DNA from 3 places in the Marinobacter sp. CA1 genome. Region 3 is predicted to be linked to each of the others. Evidence: predicted binding sites of a transcription regulator. Region 3 holds the regulator's gene; each other region holds the start of a gene.
What was found. Region 3 encodes LexA, which represses DNA repair genes until DNA is damaged. Its sites were predicted from a motif close to CTGTNTNNNNANACAG; they were not measured.
Positions count from the first base shown of each region.

Region 1: the regulator LexA is predicted to act here: its motif matches at 1,709-1,724, upstream of recN (DNA repair protein RecN).
Region 2: the regulator LexA is predicted to act here: its motif matches at 1,379-1,394, upstream of recA (recombinase RecA).

Region 1 is NZ_CP071785.1:639,939-643,212, forward strand. It holds gene recN (DNA repair protein RecN) at 1-1,656, opposite strand, end outside; gene grpE (nucleotide exchange factor GrpE) at 1,890-2,489, shown strand; gene dnaK (molecular chaperone DnaK) at 2,609-3,274, shown strand, end outside.
Region 2 is NZ_CP071785.1:3,249,794-3,253,067, forward strand. It holds gene J2887_RS14760 (flavodoxin family protein) at 1-91, opposite strand, end outside; gene recA (recombinase RecA) at 206-1,258, opposite strand; gene J2887_RS14770 (CinA family protein) at 1,738-2,232, opposite strand; gene J2887_RS14775 (enoyl-CoA hydratase-related protein) at 2,270-3,007, opposite strand; gene J2887_RS14780 (fatty acyl-CoA synthetase) at 3,004-3,274, opposite strand, start outside.
Region 3 is NZ_CP071785.1:1,713,467-1,716,740, forward strand. It holds gene J2887_RS07905 (amidoligase family protein) at 1-982, opposite strand, end outside; gene lexA (transcriptional repressor LexA) at 1,159-1,767, shown strand; gene J2887_RS07915 (cell division inhibitor SulA) at 1,818-2,342, shown strand; gene J2887_RS07920 (hypothetical protein) at 2,474-2,734, opposite strand; gene J2887_RS07925 (DUF6586 family protein) at 2,789-3,274, opposite strand, start outside.

The DNA.
Region 1 (3,274 bases), 1.1 Mb from region 3:
GGTAAACATCTCCCGGGCGTGAGCAATGGTCTGCTCCGTCATATCCACCCCGCCCAGCATTCGTGCCACTTCGTTGATCCGTTCATCGTCTCCCAGGGTTTCGATGCGGGAGTAGGTGGCGTCCTTCTGTGTGAACTTGCTGACAAACAGGTGCTGATGGCATTGCGCCGCCACCTGCGGCAAGTGCGTCACGCACAATACCTGGCCGTTGCCGCCGAGCGTGCGCAGCAGTCGGCCGACCACTTCCGCGGTACCGCCGCCAATGCCCACATCGACTTCGTCAAACACCAGCGTGGGGGTGGTGGAGGTCTGTGCTACCACCACCTGAATCGCCAGGCTGATCCGTGACAGTTCGCCGCCGGAGGCCACTTTGGCCAGTGGGCGTGCTGGCTGGCCGGGGTTGGCGCTGACCAGAAACTCGATGTCCTCCTGGCCGTGGGGGCCGGGTTCGTCGTGACTGTTACTGCTGAGGCGGGTGACGAACTGTACTGAGGGCATGCTGAGTTGCTGCAGTTCCTCGGCAATTCGCAGGTCCAGGGTGGCCGCCGCTTTTTGGCGGGCTTCTGACAGCTGAGTCGCCAGAGTCTGGTAGGTCTGTCTCCGCTCTTCCAGTTCTGCCTCCAGCTGCTCCAGGCTGCCAGCACCGCCATCAAGTTCGGCCAGTTCCTGGCTCAATTTGCGATGCAGCTCGGGCAGCTCTTCCGGTGGTACCCGGTGTTTGCGAGCCAGTTGGTAGATGGCGCTCAGTCGTTCCTCCACTTCTGCTAGTCGGGCCGGATCGGCGTCATAGTCTTCAACGAACCGGCGCAGGTTATCACCGGCTTCGGCAGCCTGGATTTGGGCTTCATTGAGCATCTGCAGGGTGTCGGCAAGCGCCGGCACTTCAATCGGGAGCTGCTCCAGCTGGTTCAGTGCCTGTCGCAGCAGGCTGGCTGCGCTGTTGTCGTCCTCGCTGCACAGCAAGGCGGCCTGATGGCTGCGGTGCATCACGCTTTCGGCGTGCCCGAGCTGCTCCTGCTCGGCCTCCAGCTGTGCCTGTTCACCGCCCTCCAGGGCCAGTCGGTCCAGCTCTTCCACCTGATAACGCAGCAGTTGCAGGCGGGCTTCGGCTTCGTCCGCGTTCTGGCGGCGCTTCTCAAGGGCGTCCCGGATTTGCTGCCAGGTCTTCCAGGCTGCCCGGGTCTGGTCGGCCAGGGGCAGGGCGCCGGCGAACTCGTCCACTAGCTTGCGGTGGGTGTCCTTGCGTAGCAGGGACTGGTGCTGGTGCTGGCTGTGAATGTCCATCAGCAGGGCGCCCAGCTCTTTCAGGTGTGCCAGTGGGCAGGGTTGGCCATTGATGTAGGCTCGAGACCGGCCATCTTTGCTGATGGTGCGACGGAGAATGCAGTCATTCTCATCATCGAGTTCGTGATCTGCGAGCCAGGTCCGGGCCTCGTCGATCCGGCTGACGTTGAACGATGCCGTGATGTCCGCCCGCTTGGCACCGTGTCGCACCGCCCCGGCGTCAGCCCGGCCGCCCATGGCCAGTCCGAGGGCGTCCAGCACAATGGATTTGCCGGCCCCGGTTTCTCCGGTCAGCGCGGTCATGCCTGCCTGGAACTGAAGCTCCACCCTTTCGGCGATGGCGTAATTGGTGACGGTCAGATGGGTCAGCATGCGGGGTCCTCCTGGATCGATGCGACGGATTCACTGTGAATCTATACAGTTGCTGTGAATATATACAGGCTTTTGCTGGTTTGCAAATGTTCAAATCGCAGGTTTCGGGTGGTTGAAACCCGTCAATTGGGCCCCATATCGTTCGGCAACGAGATTTACCGGTGACGCTGTCCCGGAACGCCAACTTGAATTGAGGGCCGTGACGGCCAGAAACGAACCAGCAGGAGTTGCCAATGAGCGCCGACGAGAACCGCAATGAGCAGGTGGAAGAGGAACTGAAGCAGCCGGAAGACGCCGAGCTGGAAACGCCGGAAAGCGACCCTGCGGGCGAGGCGTCGGCGGACGATACCGAGGCTCTGCAGGCCCAGCTCCAGGAAATGAAGGATCAGGTGCTGCGGACCCAGGCCGAGATGCAGAATGTCCGTCGTCGTGCCGAGATCGATGTCGAGAAGGCGCACAAATTCGCGCTGGAGAAGTTCGTCAAGGAACTGCTACCGGTGGCGGACAGCCTGGAGAAGGCGGTGGAGAGCACCGAATCCCAGAACCTGGATAGCGAGGCGCTGGCCTCCATTCGCCAGGGGGTTGAGATGACGCTGAATCTGTTCCTGTCCAGCCTGCAGAAGTTCAAGGTGGAGCAGATCAACCCGGAAGGCGAGCCGTTCGATCCCCAGAGCCATGAGGCGATGTCCATGGTGCCGGCGCCGGGCGCCGAGCCCAACAGTGTGGTGTCGGTGATCCAGAAAGGCTACAGCCTCAATGAGCGGCTGGTGCGTCCCGCCATGGTGGTGGTGGCGAAAGCCGAAGATGGGCCAAAAATCGACGAACAGGCTTGAAAACTTTTTGCTGGCGCCAATATAGGCAGTAAACGGGTGGCGCCCCGGGCCGACAGGCCCCGGAAGAGCAGCGGGCAGAATGCCGGAACCGGATGACATAACGAATTTGGAGTGAATCAATGAGCAAAATTATTGGTATCGACCTGGGAACCACAAACTCCTGTGTGGCCATCATGGATGGCGACAAGGTCAAGGTGATCGAGAACGCTGAAGGCGATCGCACCACCCCGTCCATCATCGCCTACACCGACGATGGCGAGACCCTGGTGGGCCAGTCCGCCAAGCGTCAGGCGGTGACCAACCCGGCGAACACCCTGTACGCCATCAAGCGTCTGATCGGTCGTCGCTTTGAAGACAATGTGGTCCAAAAAGACATCAAGATGGTGCCGTACACCATCGCCAAGGCGGACAACGGTGACGCTTGGGTGGAAGTGAAAGGCCAGAAGATGGCGCCGCCGCAGGTGTCCGCCGAAGTGCTGAAGAAGATGAAGAAGACCGCTGAGGACTACCTCGGTGAGACGGTCACCGAAGCGGTGATTACCGTCCCGGCCTACTTCAACGACAGCCAGCGTCAGGCCACCAAGGACGCCGGCAAGATTGCCGGTCTGGAAGTCAAACGGATCATCAACGAACCGACCGCCGCGGCCCTGGCCTATGGCCTGGACAAGAAGAGCGGTGACCGTACGGTGGCGGTTTATGACCTGGGTGGTGGTACCTTCGACCTGTCCATCATTGAGATTGCCGATGTGGACGGTGAGCACCAGTTCGAGGTTCTGGCCACCAAC
Region 2 (3,274 bases), 1.5 Mb from region 3:
GACGGGCGCCGTCGGCCGCCGCATCGCGCAGGGCCTGGGTGTTGGGGGATGGGGCATGGGCAACAATCAACAAACGCTTGCGCTCGGACATGAGCGACTCCTGCTGGTTGAATGTGGCGCGAAACGACGTACGGGCCGATGCCCTTGCCGGCATTGGCCCGTACGTCGTATCCGCTAAATCGGCGTCAGATCAACACGGCCTGATTTACAGCAGCTCGCCGTTGGTCTCGCTAGGTGCTTCGGCGGCAGCCTCTTTCTCTTTCGGGACCGGCTTGGGCATCAGCTTGTCACGAACCTTGGCTTCGATCTCGTGGGCCATCTCCAGGTTCTCTTCCAGGAACTTGCAGGCATTGGCCTTGCCCTGGCCAATCTTGTCGCCATTGTAGGCGTACCAGGCCCCGGACTTGTCAACAAAGCCTTCCTTCACCCCCATATCCAGCACTTCGGCCATGTGGTAAATGCCCTTGCCGTACATGATCTGGAACTCAGCCTGACGGAACGGCGGTGACACCTTGTTCTTGACCACCTTGACCCGGGTTTCGTTGCCGACCACTTCGTCGCCATCTTTCACCGAGCCGATACGACGAATGTCGAGACGGACCGACGAGTAGAACTTGAGCGCGTTACCGCCGGTGGTGGTTTCCGGCGAACCGAACATGACGCCAATCTTCATCCGGATCTGGTTGATGAACACCATCAGACAGTTGGCGTTCTTGACGCTGCCGGTGAGTTTACGCAGGGCCTGGGACATCAGACGGGCCTGCAGACCAACGTGGGAATCCCCCATCTCACCCTCGATCTCCGCTTTCGGTGTCAGCGCCGCGACTGAGTCGACAATGATCACATCCACCGCGTTGGAGCGTACCAGCATGTCGGCGATTTCCAGCGCCTGCTCACCGGTATCAGGCTGGGACACCAGCAGCTCGTCAACGTTGACGCCCAGTTTTTCGGCGTAGACCGGATCAAGGGCGTGCTCGGCATCCACAAACGCACAGGTCTTGCCCTGCTTCTGGGCCTCGGCAATCACCTGCAGGGTCAGCGTGGTCTTACCGGAGCTTTCCGGACCGTAGATTTCCACAATCCGGCCATAAGGCAGGCCGCCAATGCCCAGCGCCACGTCCAGCCCCAGGGAACCGGTGGACACCGCCGGGATCGCTTCCCGCGGCTGGTCGCCCATTTTCATTACAGCGCCCTTGCCGAACTGGCGCTCAATCTGACTCAGCGCCGCACCCAGTGCTTTCTTGCGGTTGTCTTCCATTGTTGCCATGCCCTCTTTGAACTGGTGACCAAACGATAACAGCGGCAGGCGCCCTGAGTGCTCTCTACGTCGAGCTAGATCGAGCATCGATCCGGACCGAACATCGACCCAGCGCCAAACCTGTATATTTGCACAGTATTAAAACACACCCCGGAATCCAGACCAACCCCCGCTACTTTCCGATGCAAGCTGTCTTTCCCGAGGTGTTTGATCAAGGAGCCTCTGATTAACGCCGAATCGCCTCTGCGCGATCTGAGGGCTGTAGCTGCAAGGCGCGGCTCGCGGCCAATGGCCGTCGTCCTTGGCAAGGGTCGCAACGCCGCAGATGCAGCCCTCAGAGCGCGCCCTTCGGGGCCTTCAGAGCGATCCACACTCGGCGTTGCGACTTTTTGAAAGGCAACCAGCCTGTCTGCAAAGCCGCGTCTTGAGTGTGAACCGCTCTGAAGGCCAGAGGTGATCCGGCGTTAATCAGAGGCTCCTTAACCTTGCAAAAATTCAGTCACTGACTGCAATACATACAACACCGACTGGCGACGAACCGCCTCGCGGTCGCCATCAAACCGGCATCGGGCGGTTCGGATATCATCCCGGGTCCCCCAGGCAAACCAGACCGTGCCGACCGGCTTCTGCACCGAGCCACCACCCGGGCCGGCCACCCCGCTGGTGGCCACCGCCAGATCAGTTCCGGTGACCTTCAGGGCGCCGGCCACCATTTCCCGAACGACCGGCTCGCTGACGGCACCGTGCGCCGCCAGACTGTCCGAGGTCACCCCCAGCAGACGCTGTTTGGCATCATTGCTGTAGGTGACCAGACCACTGTGGAGGTACACCGAGGACCCGGGGCGGTCCGTCAGCACCTTGGCAACCCAGCCGCCGGTGCAGCTCTCCGCAGTGGCGATTGTGAGTCCCTGATGTTCCAGCACACCGGCGAGGGTTTCCCCGGCCAGCCAGAGCTGTTGGTCGGTTGCGGTCATAGCCACCTCCTGAGTACCTGGATGGCCACATCATGCGTTATCCGACCAGCGCTGCCAACCGGGCCTGAAACGCCCGGGTCTGCTGGCAACGCACCAAAGCGGTCAGCTCCTCTGCCATGGCGGAATCGAACGTCGCCCGCGCCGATCGCCGCAGCAGCGCCTTGGTGGCCAGCAGCGCTTCCCGAGGGGAGGCCGCCAGTTGCTGCGCCGATGCCATCGCCGTCGCATAAGCGTCGCCCTTGTCGACCACATCGTTGAGCAGACCAGCGGCCAGTGCTTCCCTGGCATCAAAGGCGCGTCCGTGCAACAGCCACTCGCTGGCTTTCGGCAGACCAACCAGAGCCGGCAGCAATGCCGTCGCCGCGAATTCGGGACACAAACCGAGCTGTACAAAAGGCATCTGGAAGCTTGCCCCCTCACCGGCATAGAGCAGGTCACAATGCAGCAACAGGGTGCAGCCGATGCCCACCGCAGCGCCTTCGACCGCCGCAACCACCGGCTTGGGAAACGCCGCCAGGGCGTACATAAAGCGATAGGCCGGGTGCTGGTCATCCCTGATCGGATGGCGAACAAAATCATCCAGGTCGTTACCGGCGCAGAACCCCTGGCCCACGCCGGTCAGTACCAGCACCGCCACGTCGTCATCGTCCGCGGCCTGGTGCAGGTACGCCGTCAGCGCCCGGTAACTGGCCACATCCAGGGCATTCCGGCGATCCGGGCGGTTCAGCCGCAGCACCCCCACACCCTCGGCCCGATGGTATTCAATGGCGGTCATGGCTGCTGGCTCCCGGCATACTGATCGCGAAGGGCGCGCTTGAGCAGTTTGCCGGAGGTGTTCTTGGGCAGTTCGGTCACAAAGTGGACCGACTTGGGCACCTTGAACGGCGCCAGATGACCGCGGGCATGCTCGATCAGGGCGTCGGCGTCCGATTCCACACCGGGCCGGAGCACCACAATGGCGGCAATGGCCTCAATCCACTTGGCGTCCGGCACGCCGATCACCGCCACCTCATCGACATCCGGATGGGTGTAGAGCACTTCC
Region 3 (3,274 bases):
AGGTTTCCGTCCAGCTGTGGGTCAGGTTGTGGAGGCTCAGGCGGTGGCTTTCACGGAACGCCTGCATCAGCTCCTGCAAGTGCGCTGGCCGGTTGGCTATGCGCTCAAGAACCACCCAGTCATTCCACACCGATGAGAAGTGCCAGCCCGGGTTGTCGATGTCGCAGTCCGGCAGGCGGTAATGCAGGGTGGGGCGGGACTTGATGCGATGGTCCTGGACATAATCCGCCAGCAGTTCCGGGTTGAGATGGGCAAACAGCGGCAACAGGTCCAGCGCACGGTTACGGGTGGGATTATCACGCAGGTAGTCCTGCATCAGCTCGTCGAGATTGGGGTGATAGTCAGGCTCCACCAGGCGTTCCACAAACAGGTGATCCCAGGGTTCGATGTAGCTGGTGATCTTGCGGCTGATATCGAGCTGATGGCGTTCCTTAAGCCAGTCGTACAGCACGGCAAAGGCTTGCAGGTAACGCAGCAGGGTGGGGGCCGACAGGTCCGGCAACTCTGGGTTCAGTTGCAGGGCGAAGGCGTAGTAGATGGCTTCCCGGCTGCCAAGAGCGCCCGCCTCCCGCAAGGCATTGCACAGGTCTTCGATCTGCTCAAGATCCTGGAACGCGATGGGCGGTGTGACAATCTCCAGGGGCACCAGCTTCTCGGCTGCGGCGTCAATCAGATTCATTGCATGACCACCGAGTTCCCGCAGGGATTCCGGCAGTTGCTCGTCCTGGAGATCCAGGTCCTTGATCGGATCGGAATCCAGCTCGATGGTGAAGTCGCCGTGATCGGTGCGGATCCGGGTGACATAGCGGGACGTGATCTCAGCCTCGCCATTGAGCATCTCTGTCACCAGATCCACCAGGGCCTGGTAGCTGAGGCCGGATACCTCTATCTCAATACCCACCCGTCGGGGCTGTTGTCCGGCGGTGTGGCACACCTCCGGCAACTGACAGGCGCTGACTTGCTTGACTGTGGTGTCTTCCATGGGGTGAACAACCTCCGGTATCGGGAAAGAGTCTCCTGACAGTATCGACAGAACCGATCCGATGGCAAACGGGCTTTGGGGCCAGCCAGCCTCACAGTGAAATGCGGCTTGGGGTTTACACTGGATAAAACACTGTATATATTTTGGCTTACTGTATAAAAAAACAGGAAGACACCATGAAGCTTACGGCAAGGCAAAGCCAGGTGCTGGATATCATCCGGCGCTATCTCGACGATACCGGCTATCCACCCACCCGGGCCGAGATTGCGGCGGAGTTGGGTTTCCGTTCAGCCAACGCGGCGGAGGATCACCTGAGGGCACTGGCACGCAAGGGCGCCATTGAGATGGTTCCCGGTGCCAGCCGGGGGATTCGTCTGCCGGAAGCTGAGCCTGATCTGGGGCTGCCAGTGATTGGTCAGGTGGCGGCGGGTAGCCCCATTCTGGCACAGGAGCACATTGAAGATCACTGTACGCTCAAGCCGGAGTTTTTCTCGCCGAGCGCGGATTACCTGTTGCGGGTACGCGGGATGAGCATGAAGGACATCGGCATTCTCGATGGTGATCTGTTGGCCGTGCACCGCACTCAGGACGTTCACAACGGCCAGGTGGTGGTCGCCCGTGTTGGCGAGGAAGTGACAGTCAAGCGCTTCCGCAAGCAGGGCTCCACGGTATGGCTGATTGCCGAGAATGAGGAGTTCGCCCCCATTGAAGTCGATCTCCGTGAGCAGGAAGTCTTTATCGAGGGGCTCGGCGTCGGCGTGATCCGCCGCTCCGACCTTCACTAGTTATTGCGTAGACCAGGCCATGCCCGGCGAGCGGGCAGGGGGAGAATGAAATGGAACAGCTCAGTTTCGACCGCAACCTGACCGTACCCGGAGCCCTGGCCGGTGGCATGAATGCCGGGCGGCGTATTGGTTCGCTGGCGCTGCGGCCCGCGCACCCGAAAGCGTCTGAACCTTCGGAGGCTGGCCCCCGGTTCTCTTCCCCCGCCCAGGCAGATGCCGAGACCGGTAATGTCACCGAAATCATTTTGCCGGCGGGGCAGGGAGACAGTGTCCAGTTGCTTCTGCCAATGCTGACCCAACTCAATCAGGAGCGGCGCTGGTTGGCCCTGATTGATCCACCGGCAGCCCTGGTCGGCAAATGGCAGACCATGCACGGGATTGTGGCGACAGAACTGCTGGTGTTGCGTTCAACCCCGGAGCATTCCGCCCAGGAGTTGGCAGAGCGGGCGTTGAGTGCCGGTACCTGCCATGCCGTGGTTATGTGGACCTCAAAACTCGCAAGGCCTGCCTTCCGGGCACTTCAGGCCGCCTCGGCCATTGGCAACAGCCACGGTGTGGTGCTGCGCCAGCGTTGAGTCGAGATGCTACGGGGCGTTCGGCCTGGATCAGGTGATCTGATGTGGTCAGGCTGGATTTGGCAGGAAGCGGGGCGGCCTTTACCAGGTAGGCGTTGAGCTGGGAAGGAAAGGCCGCCCGGGGTGTCGCGTCAGTGCAGGGTGTAAGACGGCTGGGTTTCGAAAGTGTCGTTGTCGTCCTCTTCCCAGTCGATATCGTGAGTCATGTTACCAACGGCTTCAATGCCAGCCGCAATCATCGCTTTGGCAACGGCCATATCGCGATCTTCCATCATTTCCCGGGCTTCTTCGGAAAACGAGATCTTAACCAGGGGCGCGCTGTCGTCGTCGATGCGGCGCAGGGCGTAATCGCCGTTGGTGAGTTGTACAATTTCAAAATAAGAAGGTGACATCAGCTCTGCCTTTGTCGATCGGGTTTCGGTGGTGTACAGAGGTGGCTCTGGTGATTACCACTCGTTGTGTCGTTCGGCGACGGTATCCGCAAACGCTTTCATGGCGGTGGCCATGCTGTTCAGGGTTGCGGTTGACCTGTCGGGGCCGGCTTCGGCCGATACGGCAATAATGTTGTCTGCCGAGACTGTCTTGCGTTTGGCGGCTGGTCGGGACAGGGAATGAGCCAGTTGATCCAGGCCTGACCACCAACTGTTGGTGTCCTGCTGAAGCTGTTCCAGCATGGAGATTTCGGGCCGGTCCTCGCCAATCAGTGCGGCCAGTTGATCCAGCTCTCCAGGGTTGGCGTCCTTGTGCTGATAGAAATCAGCGACCATGATCAATAACAGGGCACGCGCCCGTAGCATGAGCTCGATACTGCCCTGAACGATGGCCTCACGGACCGGCTGGCTTGAACCGTCGGTTGCGGAGTCAAGCAGAGTCCTGGCCAGAAACAGTTTCTGGGAAACGAGAGAATGCCACTGGGACGCCATCAAGAACCT